One region of the Anaerosporobacter sp. genome, then DNA from elsewhere that is predicted to be linked to it. Evidence: riboswitches for the same ligand, from Rfam matches in the RefSeq annotation. Region 1 holds a riboswitch; the other holds the start of a gene.
What was found. A riboswitch is a leader RNA that binds a small molecule or an ion and turns the genes downstream of it on or off. The one in region 1 is predicted to bind FMN.
Positions count from the first base shown of each region.

Region 1 (13,402 bases):
AAGATATTACATTTGATAAAACTTCTCTTCCGTTCTTTACTACAGCTGCTGCTGTTTCATCACAAGATGATTCAATTCCTAAAATCAATATATCTCTTTCCATACGCTATCTCCTAAGCAAACTCTATACGTTTTATGATTTATTAATAACACATTCTCAATACTTTCATTATATCCATATATCAGCAGACAGGGCACTCATGTAAAGCGATTCTTTACATTCATGCCCTATTAACTGCTCCTTACAATATATCAACAACCTTCTTCGATGACGGTCCATCTTCCTTTATTACTTATCAAGATCGGTAGGCGAAGTCATTTGCCATCCTAGTATTCTCCACTTCTCTTGATCATCTTTTCGAAGGATGTACCTTTCATAAGTTTTTGTAACTTCACTATCCTTTAATGTATAGGTTGCAATAATACTTGCATAATCCCTATCATCTTTACTCCAATACGTAACAGAACTACTCTTAGCAACAGCACTGGTAATAAATTTTCTGTTATTCTTTTGATAGTCAAGAAGCTCTTCTTTTAAATCTTTCAATTGCGAATCAATTGGATTTTGTTCTAATAACTCTTGATCAAACAACACTCTTTGTTGTGCCATAATCTTTTTAATTGTATCATCGTCTAACTTATTTTCATAATAACAAGCAATTATCTCATTATATTTAATAATTACTTCACGTGGTGTACTTGGATAATCTATTTCAAGATCAGTACCAATAACATTCTGCACTTGTTCTGCTAAATCTTCCTGCTCCGCTTTTTTTGTATCTCTGTTGACTAAAAAGATATATAGTGCCACCAGTATTATTGTTCCTATAACAACAATTAACCACTTGTTGCGACGCTCCTTTTTACTTACCGCCATAGCGATACCCCCTTGCATATCCTTATATAACTAATTTTCATCAAATAATAAGGTGTTAGATTTTCCATCTTTTGCAGTCTTTGTATTACCAAATATGTCTCTGGCTTCTTGTACATACTCATCAGGACGAATCAGTGATGGACTATAATGTGTAAGCCATAACTCTCTTACCTCTGCTTGCATAGCTAAAGTTGCTGCTTCTTTAAAAGTCATGTGTTTATGGGCTATCGCTTTTTCTTCCATGCCCTTTTCACCATACATACCCTCACAGATAAATAGATCTGAATTGCTAGCATTTTCTACTATACTTGGAACCGGTCTAGTATCTGTACAATATGTCACTTTAATTCCCTTACGAGCCTCTCCTAATACCATCTCTGGCGTAAAACGTATTCCAGCCTCTTCTATAATCTCTCCCTTTTGTAGACGGCTCCAATACTTTTGTGGTACATTATTCTCACTCGCCTTATCTAGATTAAATTTACCTGCACGTGGTACACAAATACTGTATCCGTAGCAAGTAATATTGTGACTTACTCGAAAGGCTTTAATAACATAATCATTAATATGGAATGTCTCTTCTGCTCCTGTTATCTCTTTAAAGATAATTTCAAATGGTAATTCTGGAGCTATTACTCTTAGGGCATTGACAACACGTTCAAGTCCTTTTGGTCCAATCATTACTACAGGCTCTGTTCGATCAGAATTCCCCATAGATAATAACAATCCTGGTAAGCCGCTAATATGATCTCCATGGTAGTGTGTAAAACAGATTACATCAATAGGATGAACACTCCAGCCTTTTTCTCTTATTGCTATTTGAGTTCCCTCACCACAATCTATTAACAAGCTGCTTCCATTCAATCTAGTCATCAGCGACGTTAACCATCTATTTGGTAGTGGCATCATACCACCTGACCCTAACAAACTTATATCTAACATCTATTATCCTCTCTACCTTTAATTATCGGTCTTTATCTCTGTATTATTAACATTTCGACTTCATCTTAACACATTTTAGCAAATTCTTCAATGAACGTAGATACAAAAAAAATTGTATATGACGGCTTGTCCATATATCGCGAGACAAATTATCATATACAATTCCTATTATCTATTCAATTATAACTATTGATACGGTATTGCAATCTCTATCCACTTCCCCTTAAATGACTTCTCCCTTAACGGAGATATCAACAGGTATCACAAAGGTTGAAACCATCTTATTATAGCAGTCTTCGCATACATTAAAAGAGTGGACTTGCAGATCCATATCAGAAAAGTACCCCCATTCTTTCTTTGCAGTAAAAACATCTTCTTTAAGTATTCCATGATCAAACTTTAATTTTTTTCCACAGACATTACAATTCATTTCTTTATGCTTCGCCTCTTTAAGCCACTTCACTGCTTACACCTCCTGCCATCAACGCAATACCTATATTATATAAGAAAATCCCCAAATATTGTAGTGGGAATTACTTGTAAAGCCACATAATAACTGCATCTTCCACTGGTTTTTCATAGAACCGTTTTCTAGTTCCCACATTCTTAAAACCAAGTTTTTCATATAAATGAATTGCCGGATTATTACTTGCTCTTACTTCTAAGGTAAAATTGCACGCACCTTTATCTTTCGCACGCTTTATCAGTTCTCTTAACATAACCGTAGCAACATGTGCATTTCTATAATTCTCTTTTACAGCTACATTTGTTATTTGACCTTCATCCTGAATAACATATAGCCCACAGTATGCAACAATCTCTTCCTGCTTATGCACAACTAGATAGATACACATATCCTGATTCAAAGAATCCATAAAGGATTGTTTGCTCCAAGGATCTGAAAAAATATTCTTTTCAATCTGAGTTACCTGTTCTAAATCGCCTTCTTCCATCATCCTAATTTGGAACACTTTAATTACTCCTTTTCGCTGAGCTTCTGATTTGCTCTATTCTTTTCAGCAAGTTCTCGTTCAGCTTGAGATAATCTTAGATACTCTGGTTTATGATCACGTGCTGTAACCATCTTCCCATCTTCATAATATCGACATGCAAGCGCCCCAATCGCTCCCGCTCTTTGCCTAGCCAAATGAATCTGACTAAGTACATATGGAACCTTTACATATTCAGCGATTTGTTTCTGATAAACAGGTACGCCATCTCCTAAGAACATGACTTTCTTCCCTTTAGCATTAATTTCATCAAGTATGTCAGTAAGTGCAACAGCACATTGTTGCTTAACTACTTGGAATTCTCCATCTATATACTCATAGAGGCCTGTGTATACTTGATTCCTCTTTGCATCCATTAAAGGGCAAATGATATAATCAGTAGCACCAATATTATAGGCTAGTCCATCTACAGTAGGTATTTCAATAATTGGCTTATTAAGGGCTAGTCCAAGGCCTTTTGCTGTAGAAGAGCCGATCCTAAGACCCGTAAATGATCCTGGTCCCATAGCAACTGCTATAGCATCAATATCTTTCAAATCCACTTCCAACATCTTCACAACGGCGTCAAGCATTGGTAGTAATGTCTGTGAATGCGTTTTTTTATAGTTTATTGTATATTCACCTATCAATTCATTCTCAGAAACAATTGCTACAGAAGCAACTAATCCAGAGCTATCTATTGCTAAGATCTTCATATTTACTCCCTTCTTTCTTCAATTGTTATCTTCCTGTAATCAAATCCTTTTTCTAAGTCTTTCTCAATCTTGATTACAGTAAATTTATCAGGTAGAATCTCTTCTATTAGATTTGCCCATTCAATCAGGCATACTCCTTCACCATAGAAATAATCTTCATATCCGATTTCTTCCATCTCTTCTACATCAGCGATACGATATACGTCAAAGTGATAGAACGGGATTCTTCCTGATTGATATTCTTGCACAATTGTGAAAGTAGGGCTACAAATGGGTTCATCAATTTGTAACCCATCTGCAAATCCTTGAGTAAATACGGTCTTACCAACACCTAAATCGCCTAGGAGACAAAATATATCTTTTTTATTTGCTTTTTTCCCAAGATCATATCCCAACTGATACGTCTCTTTTTCACTTAAACTTTCTATAACCATACGAACTCCAATCTATCTACTTCCCTTAAGTTTGCATTTCTTCGCATCTACATGGTTTCTAATTAATTCCATAAACTCCGCTTTTTGCTCTCCCATCTGAGATTTCGGGAGAATATAGCCTGTTACTTTTGAGAAATAAATAATAACCAGATTCTTGGTTTCTACCACCTTATAAGTATCATCCCATGACAATTCAGCTTGTTGGTCATTCTGTTTAACAACAATTCCATTATCGCTAAACTCATAATCAAGCGGAATCTTAAACATAGGATTTAGACACACTTGTTGTCTTGCTTTAAAACGCAACTGGATTGGATTCACTATAGTGAATAGTGAAGCTATTAACAATAACAATATATTCTGATAAGCATCTGATTTACCAAGACCTATAAAGAAGAATACTAACGCCACTAAGCTGATACCGACACCTACTAATCCAGCTACACTGGTATATGCATGTCTTAGTAAGAACTCATACATATCTGAAACTTTCAACTCAATTTTAAAGTTTACCCTTTTGCTCATCTGTAAGTTCCTGCCTTTCCTAACCGTCGACGCAACTTACCTTACCCAATTGTTACGTCGATATGCTTTTCTACTTTATTATAGCAGATACTTGCAAAAAGACAACGGGTAATCCACTAAATCCTGCTTCTTAGTGATTTATAAACATAATAGCTGACAACGCCCATTAAAATTCCCTTTACTATGTTGAATGGTGTGATACCATATAAAACAATTGTTCCTAGATCCTTAATTGCTGGAACCATTGGTGATGCTACACCAATAACATTCTCCATTCCTCCAAACGCAACAGCATATAGCGGAATCATTACAAAATAATTCGCTAAACCACCCACTGCTACCATTAATAATGTAGCTACTCCAAACGACACCCAAGTGCGTCCTTTCCCCTTCATACGTCTAAACAAAATACATGCAGGTAACACAAACGATGAACCAATTACAAAGTTCGCCAACTCACCAACACCACTTGTGGTTGAAGCTGTAATTGCTTTAATTAAATTCTTAATTAATTCGATAACTACGCCAACCGCTGGTCCATAGAAAATACCACCTACAATCGCAGGAACATCACTGAATTCAAGCTCTAAAAAACCAATGAATTTGAATGGCAAATGTATTAGCATTAGTACATATGCTATTGCTGATAGAAATGCAATCATCACAAGGTTCTTAGTAGAGAAAATCTCCTTACTTGCTACGGCAGTAGCTGATTTTAAATGTTCTGTTTTTGTTTGATTAGTCATTACAATCTCTCCTTATTATTTACTTTCTCTTGCACATACTATGTATTACCTCTGCGCAAGGTAATCTAAGAAGGTTCTGGAGCGCTTTATCTTATAACAAAGCGAAGCATTTTATGTACTAGCAAATTCGAATACATAAAAAAGCCCTGAATATTTTATTCAGGGCTTGTGCTATTCATCATCAATCATTACGAATAGAATTAGACCATAATCTAATTCTATTGTGTTAATAATATCAAATGTTGTCTTCTCTCATCCAGACTATACTGTCGGTTTTGGAATTGCACCAAATCAACTGCTACCAGCTCGCGGACTTTACCGCCGATCGGGAATTTCACCCTGCCCCGAAGAACTCTCTTATTCTATTTTGTTATAGCTTTATGCAACTGATTCGTTGCTTATACTGTTATAATATACCCACTTCTTTATTATGTCAACAGCTATAATTACATCTTCATTGTTAATTGAATTCTCTTCTTAGCCAAATCTACAGCCATTACCTTGACATCCACAATATCTCCGACACTTACCACATCAAGCGGATGCTTTACGAATTTCTTATCTGTCAATTGTGAAATATGAACAAGTCCATCTTGGTGAACCCCGATATCTACGAACGCACCGAAATCAATAACATTTCTAACTGTACCTTTCAAAATCATACCAGGTTCTAAGTCTTCCATTGCTAGTACATCGGTCCGAAGAATTGGTTTTGGCATCTCTTCTCTTGGATCTCTTGCTGGTTTTTCTAATTCCTTTACAATATCTTCTAAAGTTATTGTTCCTATTCCTAGCTCACCTGCTGTTTTACTTTTGTCTGTAATCTTACTACCAAGTCTTGATAATACAGGTTTACCTGCTTCGTCTTTTTTAGTGATATCAGCTAGAGTATAGCCTAGGGTATCCAATAGTGATTTTGCTGCCTCGTATGTTTCTGGATGCACACTTGTAGCATCTAACGGATTATCTCCCTCTGAAATTCTCATGAAACCGGCACATTGTTCATATGCTTTTGTTCCAAGCTTTGCAACCTTTAATAATTGTTTACGATTAGTAAATCTTCCGTTCTCCTCACGATAAGCAACAATATTCTTTGCAATCACCTTAGTGATACCTGATATATATTCAAGCAACGATGCACTTGCTGTGTTCAAGTCGACACCTACTTTATTTACACTATCTTCAACGACACCGGATAATGCTTCTCCAAGTTTCTTCTGATTCATATCGTGTTGATATTGACCTACACCAATTGCTTTTGGTTCTATCTTAACAAGTTCAGCCAGTGGATCTTGAAGTCTTCTTGCAATTGACGTAGCACTTCTTTGACCAACATCAAAGTTTGGAAACTCTTCCGTTGCTAATTTACTTGCAGAGTATACACTTGCACCCGCTTCATTTACAATAATATATTGAACGGGACGCTTCATCTCTTTAATCATCTCTGATACGATTAATTCCGATTCTCTCGATGCAGTTCCATTACCTATTGAGATTAAGGTAATGTTATACTTCTCGATTAATGCTTTCACAACTTTCTTTGCTTCTTCTACCTTGTTTTGTGGTGCAGTAGGGTATACAACCGTTGTATCAAGCACTTTCCCTGTCGGATCCACTACCGCTAATTTACAACCAGTACGGAATGCTGGATCCCAACCAAGTACAGTTTGTCCCACAATTGGAGGTTGCATAAGAAGTTGTTCTAAATTCTTTCCGAATACTTTAATAGCTCCATCTTCTGCTTTCTCAGTTAATTCATTGCGAACCTCACGTTCGATAGCCGGTGCTATTAATCGGTTGTAACTATCTTCAACTACTTTAACTAATAAATCTGTTGTATATACATTATCCTTTCGAATAACTTGTTTCTCTAGATATCTTAAAATCTTTTCTATAGGGGCATTCACCTTAACAGTTAGAATCTTCTCTGACTCACCGCGATTTAACGCAAGCACACGATGCCCTGCAATCTTAGCAATTGTCTCTTCAAAGCTGTAATACATCTCATATACAGATTCTACCTTATCATCCTTTGCAACAGATGTAATCGTTCCTTCTTGCATCGTAACTTTACGAATATAGATACGATAGTCGGCTTCATCTGAAATACTTTCAGCAATAATATCCATTGCACCAGCAATGGCATCTTCTACCGTAAGAACTTCCTTATCCTCAGATAAGAATGCTACCGCTTCTTCTTCCACTGGTTTTGTAAGCATTTGCATTACAATTAGATTTGCAAGCGGTTCTAAACCTTTCTCTTTAGCAATTGTGGCTCTTGTTCTTCTCTTTGGTCTATAAGGACGATAGAGGTCCTCCACCACTACTAAAGTAGATGCTTCAAGAATTTGTTTCTTCAGTTCTTCTGTAAGTTTTCCTTGTTCTTCTATGCTTGCTAATACAGAAGCTTTTTTATCCTCGAGATTACGTAAATATAACAATCTTTCATGTAAATTACGTAAGACTTCATCGTTCAGCGATCCCGTTACTTCCTTACGATATCTAGCAATAAACGGTATGGTGTTTCCTTCATCAATCAACTTTACAGTCGCTTCTACCTGCTCTAGTCTTATTCCCAATTCTTCTTTTAACTGTTTTAAAATATCCATGTGAACAAACTCCTTTACGACTTTCTTATAAATTCTTCCTTACATATTGGGCAAGTAATACAGATCTTTCCTTTTCCCTTTGGAACACGCACAGTCTTTCCACACTTTGGACATTTATAATAACGATGTGTTTTATCTTTGCTACGTTCTACCTTTTTTCTAAATGTATTTCGAATCGGATTCCAAAAAGATAAGAACTTCTGATTCTCATCATATCTTTTTCTTATATTTCTTGAAAATGTTCTAAAATAGCAAATAAACAGCGGTATCAATGACAACGTTGAAAGAAAATGTGTGTTCGGAAAAATTCCCACTATTGTTAGTATAACCGAAATTATAAGAAGTGCAATAGACAATTGATCCACTCCATACCTACCATTCATAACTCTCCTTAACCAATCCATACTAATTCCTCGCTTTCTATTATTTCTATTATTTCTATTACTCCTACCGCAAAACTCAATTTACTTTCTACATAGCTTCTTAGATGACATAGTATGACACGAAACACGCTACACACCTAAGTACTTCTAAGTGTGTGCTATACAGAATTCAAATGGTACGGAACCACCTTCGATTCGGCAGCCTGCCTCAGCTCAGGCTGGTTCGGCTTCCATGCCTCACCTTCCTAGCTCATGAAACACACACTAAGAAGTACTACGGTGTTTCGCTATCGTTTCTTAGTCATACCATATCATCTAAGAAGCAATTGTACAATTTGAGAGTTTTGCTTTACTACTTTAATAGCAGAAAAACAAACAAACTCTATGAGCGAATACTCATTTATTCATCGCACTATAATTAAGTACTACTGGACACCCAATTTTGAGTTTATTAAACTTTCAATAAGTTATATTAAGTTACTAGAAATAATAATGCTAAATCGAGAGAAATACAATTAAATAATTATTAAAAAAGTATATAACTATAGTTATGAAGTATTATTACCAGTCTTGAATTTGACATTTTTGTTGTAGTGATAGTCTTATAATGAAACAGTAATGGCGGAATACTTTACGCAGAATGCACCACAACATATATCAAACTTTTGCAAAATCCCCTTTAGATGCACTACCCTATTTTTAGCAACTGAGTACAATGATATGCGACGTCAAAAAAACAACCTTCCATAAGGTGTGTGACTAAGGCGAACATTTATGTCCGCCTTAAGGCATACACCGTTGGAAGGTTGTTTTTATTGCCGGCGTGTGAATGTACACAGTTGCTAAAAATAAATCTACAACTAATTTTGCAAAAGTTTTTCAACAACGTATACGCATTCTGTTTTTAGAACTATAAGCCTAAAGCAAATTTTTCATGAACCGCATTTGTTGCTACTTCAACTGATTTGTCGTCAATTAATACAGTTACGCGAATTTCTGATGTTGCAATCATCTTGATGTTTACTTGTACATCATATAATGCTTCAAACATCTTAGCAGCTACGCCTGGGTTTGACATCATACCACCACCAACGATTGATACTTTGGCAACATTTCTTTCAACGTCTACTGACTGGCATTTTAAGCTTCCTTCGCTATGTCTCTTGATAATTTGAACTGCTTCATCTACTGCATCTTCTGTTACCGTAAAACTGATATCTTTTGTTCCTTCGCGTCCAATTGATTGAAGAATGATATCCACATTAATGTTATGGTTTGCTAAATGATTGAATAATTTGAATGCTACTCCTGGTGTATCTTGTAACCCTACTACTGAAATACGTGCTACATTTCTATCTGCTGCTACTCCACTTACTAACATTTTTTCCATTTTAACTTCCTCCTTAACAACGGTTCCTTCTGATGTGTTTAAACTTGAGCGCACTACTAGTGGTACTCCATACTTTTTAGCCATTTCAACAGACCTATTGTGTAGAACACCAGCTCCTAATGTAGCTAAGTCTAACATCTCGTCATAAGTAATCTCATCAAGTTTTTTTGCATTCTTTACAATTCTTGGATCTGCCGTAAATACACCATCAACATCAGTATAGATTTCACATGCATCAGCATGTAAAACCGCAGCAAGAGCAACTGCTGTTGTATCGGATCCTCCCCTTCCAAGTGTAGTGTAATCATCATATTGATTTATACCTTGGAAACCTGTTACGATAACAACCTTCTTTTCTTCAAGTTCATGCTTAATTCTTTCTGTATCAATTCGTTTTAATCTTGAATTTCCATATACAGAAGTCGTGTGCATAGCTACTTGGAATGCATTTAGAGAAATAGCAGGAACTCCTAATGAGTCCATAGCCATCGCCATAAGTGCTACAGAAGTTTGCTCGCCAGTTGTTAATAACATATCTAACTCTCTCTTAGAAGCTTTTGGATTAATATCCTTAGCCATATCTAAAAGTACATCAGTTTGCTTACCCATTGCAGATAATACAACAACCACTTGGTTGCCTTTTTGATAGTCTTCCATACATCTTTTTGCAACATTAAAGATTCTCTCTTTGTTTGCTACAGATGTTCCGCCAAATTTTTTTACTATTAGCATAACTGCCTCCTATACTATATACATATATTTAGAATGCGCAACTAAAAACTTACGCAAAAATGCACTTATAAAATGGAAATGCTACAACATAGTAGCCTCTTAAGACAATAAATTACTCCTTCTCATCTTCCAATAATTTATTTATCATTTTATAGCCTTCTTCTACATAAATTTTGCTGTCTTTTGCTTCTCTTTCATTATAATGCCATGTAGCTTTCTTATCAACTGTACTATCATAGAGTAGATATGGTACCGGATCACTTGTATGTGTTCTACACCAAATTGGGGTAGGGTGATCTGGCATAATTAATATTCTATATGGTTCTCCCGATGCATCCATCTCTTCTTTTACAACCTTAATCACTCTCTCATCTAAGAATTCAATTGCTGTGATTTTGTTAGGGATACTCCCCTGATGACCCATCTCATCTGGTGCCTCAATATGAATGTATACAAAATCACATCCATCTTCTATTAATGCTTTAACTGCAGCATGTGCTTTACCTTCATAATTTGTATGTAACGTACCATCGGCGCCTTCCACTTCAATATTCAACATGCCTGCTCCAACAGCAATACCTTTTAGTAAATCAACTGCTGAAATCATTGCACCCTTTTTGCCAGTCTTGCCTTCAAAGGAATCTAATGCCGGTCTAGTACCTGCACCCCAGAACCAAATTGAATTTGCTTTATTAAGTCCTTTTTTAGCCCTCTCAACGTTCAATGGATGATTATTTAATATATCATAACTTTTCTTCATCATATCTCTTAGCTTGGTATCCTCTGGCAAGTAAGAACTGATCACTTTACCAAGAATATCATGAGGGGGAGTAAGTTCAACTACCTCTCCTTTATCCCATATTGTTAAATGTCTGTAACTTGTTCCCACATAATATTTATATACATCTGATTCTAATTGGTTACGAACAGCTTCTAACAATATAGCTGCATCTTCTGTAGATATTTCACTTGAACTATGGTCAATAATCGTCTTCTCTTCATATGGAAGATTATCATCTGAAACCGTTACGATATTACAACGAAGTGCTATATCAGTGGGTTTCATATCTACACCTATACTCAATGCCTCTAAAGGTGAACGTCCTGTATAGTATTTCTTAGGATAGTATCCAAGTACAGCAAGGTTAGCTGTATCACTTCCTGGTTTCATACCTTCTGGTATTGTTTTTGCAAGTCCAATCTCTGATTTCTCTGCTAGGGCATCCATCATAGGTGTCTTTGCATACTCAAGTGGCGTTTTCTTACCAAGCTCTTCTAGCGGTTCGTCAGCCATTCCATCTCCTAATACAACAATATACTTCATGTCTTTTCTCCCTTTCATCAACTGCAGAGTTTCCTGCTTATGTATTTACACAGGCTGCTGCTATAATCTATTGTTCAAGAGATTGTAATGTTAAGAGTTGTAACTATTAGATGAATAATAGCCACAGACTCCAAAACATACAATACTCTTATAGTTAAAGCAATAAAATTAGAAACTTACACGAATTCTGCTAAGCATATTCGTCAGCTGTGTTTGTTTCTGAGCAAATTCACCTTCTGCTATTTCTTTTGTAATGAAAGCATATTCACCAGCAACAACTTCTTCAACATCGATAACTTCACCAAATAACTCATTTACTTTAGCGATATTACTATTCTTATCTCCAGTTAAGCGAACAAAGAATTTATGTTTCGCTTGCTTGATATCAGATAATTCTAATTTCTTACTACTCCATAGTGTCATTATATTCGTACCAAGATGCTTTGCTGCATCTACTACATCAGCGACTACCGCACTTGCTGTTGGCAATTTACCTGCACCTCTACCATAGAACATAACATCGCCAAGTACATTACCACTTACGAAGATTCCGTTGAATACATCATTAACACCCGCTAATGGATGTTCTTCACTAATCATCATTGGTGCAACCATTGCAAATACTTCATCATTCACTTTCTTGCTTGTTCCGAATAACTTGATGCTTGCATTTAATTCTTTAGCATACTTCATATCAACGTCAGTAATCTTTGTGATTCCTTCTGTATAGATATCTTCATAATCCACTTGCATACCAAATGCCAATGAAGATAATATTGCAATCTTTCTACAGGCATCGTAACCTTCTACGTCTGCTTCTGGATTACGTTCTGCATAACCTTTGTCTTGCGCATCTTTTAGCACTTCATCAAATGCAAGACCTTCTTTACTCATCTTAGTTAAGATGTAATTTGTTGTTCCATTAAGAATACCTGTGATTTCTTCAATTTCATCTGCTGTTAAGGATTGATTTAATGGACGAATGATAGGGATTCCACCACCAACACTTGCTTCAAATAAGAAGTTAATATGTTTTTGCTTAGCAATCTCTAATAACTCCGCACCATGCTTTGCGACTAATTCTTTATTAGAAGTACAGACGCTCTTTCCTGCTAATAATGCTTTCTTAACGAAAGTATAAGCTGGCTCAACACCACCCATCACTTCCACTATAATTTGCACATCTGGATCATTAAGAATAACGTCATAATCATGAACAATTTTTTCTTGAATCGGATCACCTGGGAAATCTCTTAAATCTAATACATATTTAACATTAAGCTCATTTCCTGCTTTCTTATTAATACTTTCTTGGTTGGTATTTAATACTTCAATAACACCTGACCCAACCGTACCATAACCTAACACGCCGATATTTAACATATTGTCACTCCCTAGCTAATATTTTTAAATAATGAATTCCGTCTAACTCTTCCAATGCATCGATTAATACAGACAAACTTACACTCGATGGAAGAACTTCTACACTGATTGTAACCATGGCAATTCCATTAACCGGAATACTTTGATGTATAGTTAATATGTTTGCTCCATTCTGTGCAACAAGATTAAGAACCTTCGACAGTAATCCAGGTTCATCATCCATTTGCAACATAAATGTAATTGTCTTGCCTCTAGAGTTATCATGAAACGGAAAGATATCGTCTTTATATTTATAAAACGAACTTCGACTTATACCAACTGCATCTGTTGCTTCTTGTACAGTAATAACTTT
Region 1 covers NZ_CBDLAM010000030.1:1,898-15,299, forward strand. The annotation lists gene tsaD (tRNA (adenosine(37)-N6)-threonylcarbamoyltransferase complex transferase subunit TsaD) at 1-103, opposite strand, end outside; gene ACW2QF_RS05170 (DUF6715 family protein) at 290-877, opposite strand; gene ACW2QF_RS05175 (ribonuclease Z) at 908-1,819, opposite strand; gene ACW2QF_RS05180 (hypothetical protein) at 2,043-2,282, opposite strand; gene rimI (ribosomal protein S18-alanine N-acetyltransferase) at 2,353-2,790, opposite strand; gene tsaB (tRNA (adenosine(37)-N6)-threonylcarbamoyltransferase complex dimerization subunit type 1 TsaB) at 2,796-3,524, opposite strand; gene tsaE (tRNA (adenosine(37)-N6)-threonylcarbamoyltransferase complex ATPase subunit type 1 TsaE) at 3,527-3,958, opposite strand; gene ACW2QF_RS05200 (YcxB family protein) at 3,971-4,483, opposite strand; gene ACW2QF_RS05205 (ECF transporter S component) at 4,600-5,229, opposite strand; FMN riboswitch at 5,470-5,585, opposite strand; gene ACW2QF_RS05210 (Tex family protein) at 5,676-7,838, opposite strand; gene ACW2QF_RS05215 (hypothetical protein) at 7,853-8,242, opposite strand; gene ACW2QF_RS05220 (aspartate kinase) at 9,132-10,343, opposite strand; gene ACW2QF_RS05225 (cofactor-independent phosphoglycerate mutase) at 10,456-11,667, opposite strand; gene ACW2QF_RS05230 (homoserine dehydrogenase) at 11,836-13,050, opposite strand; gene ACW2QF_RS05235 (ACT domain-containing protein) at 13,055-13,402, opposite strand, start outside.

Region 2 (5,953 bases), on a different contig from region 1:
GCTGTCTAGTTCTTAGACCTTACGAAAGTCAGGTTTGGGAAAAAGTAGTAAGAAACTAGTAGGAGACGTAAGCTCAATTTTATCTATAATATAATATGAGACTAGATTCAAAAGATTGAATGAACTGACCCCAATAAGTTAGACCTAATAATAATCTAACTTATTGGAGGTCATTTTTTTATGTATAATGATTAGGTTTAGCCTAAATTAAGACAGTGAATAGGAGGATTTAGTCAGCCTTGCATATCTCGAATTAGGTTTACCATTTCAATAGCGCCAACGGCACAGTCGAAGCCTTTGTTACCAGCTTTGGTGCCAGCTCGTTCAATCGCTTGTTCAATATTTTCGGTAGTTAACACACCGAACATGACTGGAATATCACTGTTTAGGGATACCTGTGCAATACCTTTGGATACTTCGCTGCATACATAGTCATAGTGGGTAGTGCTACCACGAATCACGGCACCAAGACAGATGATGGCGTCGTATTTCCCGCTTTTCGCCATTTTGGAAGCAATGAGGGGAATTTCAAATGCGCCAGGAACCCATGCAATATCAATGTTGTCCTCGCTGACCTCATGACGCTTCAGTCCATCAAGAGCACCACCTAACAGCTTGCTTGTAATAAATTCATTAAAACGTGCGGCAACAATGCCAATCCGAACTTCCTCGGCTATAAGTTTTCCTTCAAAAGTTTTCATTATCGTAATCTCCTTTTTACTTAATAATTTAAGATATGGCCCATTTTTTTCTGTTTGGTCTTCAGATAGTATAAATCATGCTCAGTAGCTTCCATTTGGATAGAAACACGCTCGGTGATTTCTATGCCGAAACCGGAAAGCTGATAAACCTTGTCGGGATTATTGGTGAGAAGGCGCAATGTCTTTGCACCAAGATCACGAAGAATCTGTGCCCCAATGTAATATTCCCGCATATCTCCTGGAAAACCAAGAGCAAGATTCGCTTCCAGAGTATCCATGCCCTGATCCTGAAGTGCATAGGCGCGTAGTTTATTAATCAGACCAATTCCGCGACCTTCCTGTCGCATGTAAAGCAGGATACCCCGGCCTTCCTTTTCAATTTGTGTCATAGCTGCCGCAAACTGTTGGCCGCAGTCACAGCGAGTAGAGCCGAATGCATCCCCAGTTAGACACTCGGAATGAACACGACATAACAGGTTTTCTCCATTTCCAATCTCACCCTTGACCAATGCCACATGATGTTCTTTGTTAATCTTACTGATGTATCCGTAAGCCTTGAAATCACCATACTTTGTAGGTAAAGAGGTACAGGTTACCTGTTCTACAAGCTTCTCATTTCTTTTGCGGTATTCCTGCAGGGATTTAATCGTAATCATTTTAAGACCCCATTTTTGTGATAACTCCATCAGCTTCGGCGTACGCATCATGGTTCCGTCCTCTTGCATAATTTCGCAGCAAAGGCCGCATTCCTTTAAACCCGCCAAACGCATCAAATCCACTGTGGCTTCGGTGTGTCCATTTCGCTCCAGTACGCCGTTTTTCTTTGCGCAAAGCGGGAACATATGACCGGGGCGGCGAAAATCCTCCGGTTTGGCATCGTCTGCGACACATTTTATGGCGGTAATACTTCGTTCTACTGCCGAAATACCAGTAGTGGTATCCACATGGTCAACGGATACCGTGAAAGCTGTTTCATGGTTATCTGTGTTGTCGTTTACCATTTGGGGAAATTTCAATTTTTGGCAAAGCTCTGAGCTCATAGGCATACAAATCAAGCCTTTCCCATGAACCGCCATAAAATTTATGTTCTCAGTGGTGGCATACTCAGCGGCACAGATAAAGTCGCCTTCGTTTTCTCTTTCCTCATCGTCTGTAACCAGAATAATTTTTCCAAGGCGAAGATCTTCCAATGCCTCTTCAATCCTGCTAAATTGAAACATTTTACTTCCTCCTAAAAGCCGTGTTTTGCAAGAAACTCGGCTGTAATATTGTTGTTTTGTGTTTCTTTTCCCATCAGACGTTCCACATATTTTCCAATACAGTCATTTTCTAAATTGACCGAATCCCCAATACGGTAGCTGGATAGCGTTGTGAATGAAGCAGTGTGCGGTATAATAGAAACGCTGAAGCTGTCCTTATACACCTTTGCCACAGTCAGACTGATACCATCAATAGCAATCGATCCTTTTTCAATAATATATCGAAGAACAGGTAATGGTGTTTTGATTGTGTACCAAACGGCGTTATCATCTCTTCGAATGTCAGAAATCGTGCCAGTACCGTCGATATGCCCAGAAACAATATGTCCACCGAATCTGCCGTTTGCCAGCATTGCCCGTTCCAGATTAACAGGGTTTCCAATCCGTAGGTTTCCAAGGGAAGAGCGGTTCAAAGTTTCATGCATCACATCGGCGATAAAGCCGTTTGGGGAAATGGAGGTAACCGTAAGGCAGACACCGTTCACTGCAATGCTGTCGCCAATATGGAGATCCTGCATGATTATTGATGCTTGAACCGATAGGATAGCAGAACTCACTGCTTTTTTTATGTCCTGAATTTTGCCAATTTCTTCTATGATTCCTGTAAACACTGAATCACCTCGCTTTCTAATAAAATATCTTCACCCACTTGTGTAATGTTCGGTTTGCTTAGTACAAAAGCACCCTCTGGGTAATCAACACCTAAACCTGCTATCGGGGTTTTTGCGTTGCCACCAAACAGCTTGGGGGCCACATATGCCTGCACCTTATTCACAATACCGCTTTGTAAGGCTGACCAATTAAGTGTAGCGCCTCCCTCCAGCAAAAGACTGTCAATCTGTTTTTCACCCAATCTTTGCATCAAGTTGTTTAAATCAATATGCTTATCCTTTTTAGGAAGTACCATGATCTCACAGCCTGCATCCAGGTATGCACGATGTCTGTTGGTATCCGTTATAGCTGTAGCGATGAGGGTAGGAGCGGTATCGGTTGTAGATATAATTTTTGCTTGCAGTGGCGTTCTTAGATTGGTATCGCAGATGATGCGTAAGGGATTCTTGCTGTTTTCCAGCCGACAGGTCAGCATAGGGTCATCTGTGAGAATAGTGCCCACACCAACCATGATGGCAGAATAACGATGTCGATCTTCATGAACACGCTTGCGTGCCGTCTGGCCAGTAATCCATTGAGATTTACCGGTGTGTGTGGCAATTTTACCGTCCATTGTCATGGCATATTTCATGATAACATAGGGGGTTTTATGCCTGATGTAATGGAAAAAGCTTTCATTGAGCTTGTCGCACTCATCCTTTGCAACATTCTCCATTACCTCAATACCGTGAGAACGCAGAATCGCAATACCTTTCCCAGCAACCAGTGGATTGGGATCGGAAGAACCGACTACCACACGACTGATGCCACTTTCAATGATTGCTTCGGTACAGGGAGGTGTTCTCCCATGATGACAGCAAGGTTCCAGTGTCACATAGAGGGTTGCACCAGTTGCTGATGTCTGACAGTTTGCCAGTGCGTTTCGTTCTGCGTGGAGTTCTCCGCATTTTTCATGGTAGCCTTGCCCGATAATCTTGCCCTCCTTCACAATCACTGCACCAACCATAGGGTTAGGGTTTACCCAGCCGCAGCCTTGTTTTGCAAGTTGTATCGCAAGACGCATATATTCTATTTCATCCATATTGCACCTCCATTAAATGAAAAAAGCCCTGAACAAAATGTTCAGGGCAGGAGAAAAGAGACGGTTTATTATACACAAAAGAAAGCTAACACTCAAAAATGCCTTGAACAATTGTATGTTCAAGGCATTTTTATAAAATGAGTCACTTGGTTGCATAGAAATAAAAACAAATGCTCTGAAATGGTAATCATTTCAGAGCACAAATTTAATATCCACGCAAATAGCAAATCTTACTTTATCTTCTACTATCAGACTATACTGTCGGCTTCGGAATCTAACCGAATCAACCTTACGGTTCGTGGGCTGTACCACCGGTCGGGAATTTCACCCTGCCCCGAAGATCTTATTCAATTGGCATTATTATACCTCTGATTGCTAAAGCTGTCAATATATACCTAATATAAATCTATTATTAATTTTCCATAGTAAGGTTTTTATTAGCAGTTGAAAGCATTAACTTAATTCTATTAAGCTGGTTAACTTCACTTGCGCCTGGATCATAATCAACAGCGACGATGTTGGAATCAGGATAATGTTGTCGTAACACTTTAATAACACCCTTACCAACAACGTGATTAGGCAGACATGCGAATGGTTGTGTACAAACGATATTCTTAACTCCAGAATGAATTAACTCAATCATTTCACCTGTTAAGAACCAGCCTTCACCAGTCTGATTTCCAATGGATACGATCTCGTCAGCATAACCTGCAAGTTCGCTGATTTCCTTTGGTGGAGCAAAACGTTTACTTGCGGCTAATTGTTTCTTCATATCTTTACGATACTGTTCTATAAACCAAATACCAATATTATTCGTGAAAGCTTCTTTCTTAGGTTTACCAAGGTATTCTGATTTGTAATTAGAATTATAAGCACAGTATAAGAAGAAGTCTAATAAATCTGGCATAACAGCTTCTGCGCCTTCTGCTTCTAATAAATCAACCAAATAGTTGTTGGCAGCTGGTAGGAATTTAACAAGAATCTCACCTACGATACCAACTTTTGGTTTGGTAATATCTAATAATGGTAGCTTATCAAATTCTTTGATAATGTTACGAACATTAGCCTTAAATTCCGCACGTTTTCCATTTCGAACAGATTTGATACAACGGTCACGCCACTTTTCATAAAGGGTATTAGCAGAACCTAATTCAGCTTCATACGGTCTTGTACGATATAAAACACGCATAAGAACATCACCGTATACAAGTCCTTGTAAAGCACGATTTATAGCAGCTGGAGTGAATTTGAAACCTGGGTTCTTCTCAAGTCCTACTGTATTAATGGATACAACAGGGACTTGTTCCATACCAGCTTTACGAAGTGCTCGACGAATGAAACTGATATAATTTGTAGCACGACAACCTCCACCAGTCTGCGTTATAACTACACCTACTTTATTAAGATCATATTTACCAGATAAAAGTGCGTCCATAATTTGCCCCACAACCATTAAAGAAGGATAGCAGGCATCATTATTAACGTATTTTAGACCAACATCTACAGCACCTTTATTATCGTTATCTAAGACAACGACCTTGTAACCAACAGAATTAAGAGCAGCTTCTATAAAGTCAAAGTGAATTGGTGACATCTGTGGACATAATAAAGTATAATCTTCACGCATCTCCTCTGTAAAGATTACACGCTCGTACGAAGTAGTTGTTTGAGTGATATCAATATGTTTCTTTTCACGGTCACGAACAGCTGATAACAGTGAACGGATACGTATTCTAGCAGCTCCTAAGTTATTCACTTCATCAATTTTAAGAACGGTATAGATCTTACCAGCATCAACTAAGATATCATTAACCTGATCTGTTGTAACTGCATCAAGACCACATCCAAAGGAGTTAAGCTGTATTAACTCAAGATTTGGCATTGTCTTGACATAAGCAGCAGCGGAATATAGTCTGGAATGGTACATCCATTGATCCATAACGATAAGAGGACGTTCCACTTTACCTAGATGACTTACACTATCTTCGGTAAGTACTGCAACACCATAAGATGTTATTAATTCAGGAATACCATGGTTGATTTCTGGATCAACATGATAAGGACGGCCAGCTAATACAATACCCTTACGACCAGTCTCGTTAAGGTAAGCGATGGTTTCTTCTCCTTTTTTCTCGATATCCTTCTTAGCCTGTAATAATTCATTCCATGCAAGGTGAGCTGCAGCTTTAATTTCAGCAGCAGGTATATTATGACTTTCTTTGAAAACTTCAATTAATCGCTTTGTTAGGATTTCTTCTGAAGTAAATGCTAAGAAAGGATTTTGATAAAAGATAGAATCT
Region 2 covers NZ_CBDLAM010000009.1:33,943-39,895, reverse strand. The annotation lists gene treC (alpha,alpha-phosphotrehalase) at 1-59, shown strand, start outside; gene ribH (6,7-dimethyl-8-ribityllumazine synthase) at 234-701, opposite strand; gene ACW2QF_RS01935 (bifunctional 3,4-dihydroxy-2-butanone-4-phosphate synthase/GTP cyclohydrolase II) at 722-1,921, opposite strand; gene ACW2QF_RS01930 (riboflavin synthase) at 1,933-2,571, opposite strand; gene ribD (bifunctional diaminohydroxyphosphoribosylaminopyrimidine deaminase/5-amino-6-(5-phosphoribosylamino)uracil reductase RibD) at 2,553-3,653, opposite strand; FMN riboswitch at 3,887-3,999, opposite strand; gene ACW2QF_RS01920 (acyl-CoA dehydratase activase-related protein) at 4,066-5,953, opposite strand, start outside.
Region 2: linked by a shared signal. The riboswitch ahead of ribD (bifunctional diaminohydroxyphosphoribosylaminopyrimidine deaminase/5-amino-6-(5-phosphoribosylamino)uracil reductase RibD) and the one ahead of ACW2QF_RS05205 (ECF transporter S component) in region 1 are both predicted to bind FMN.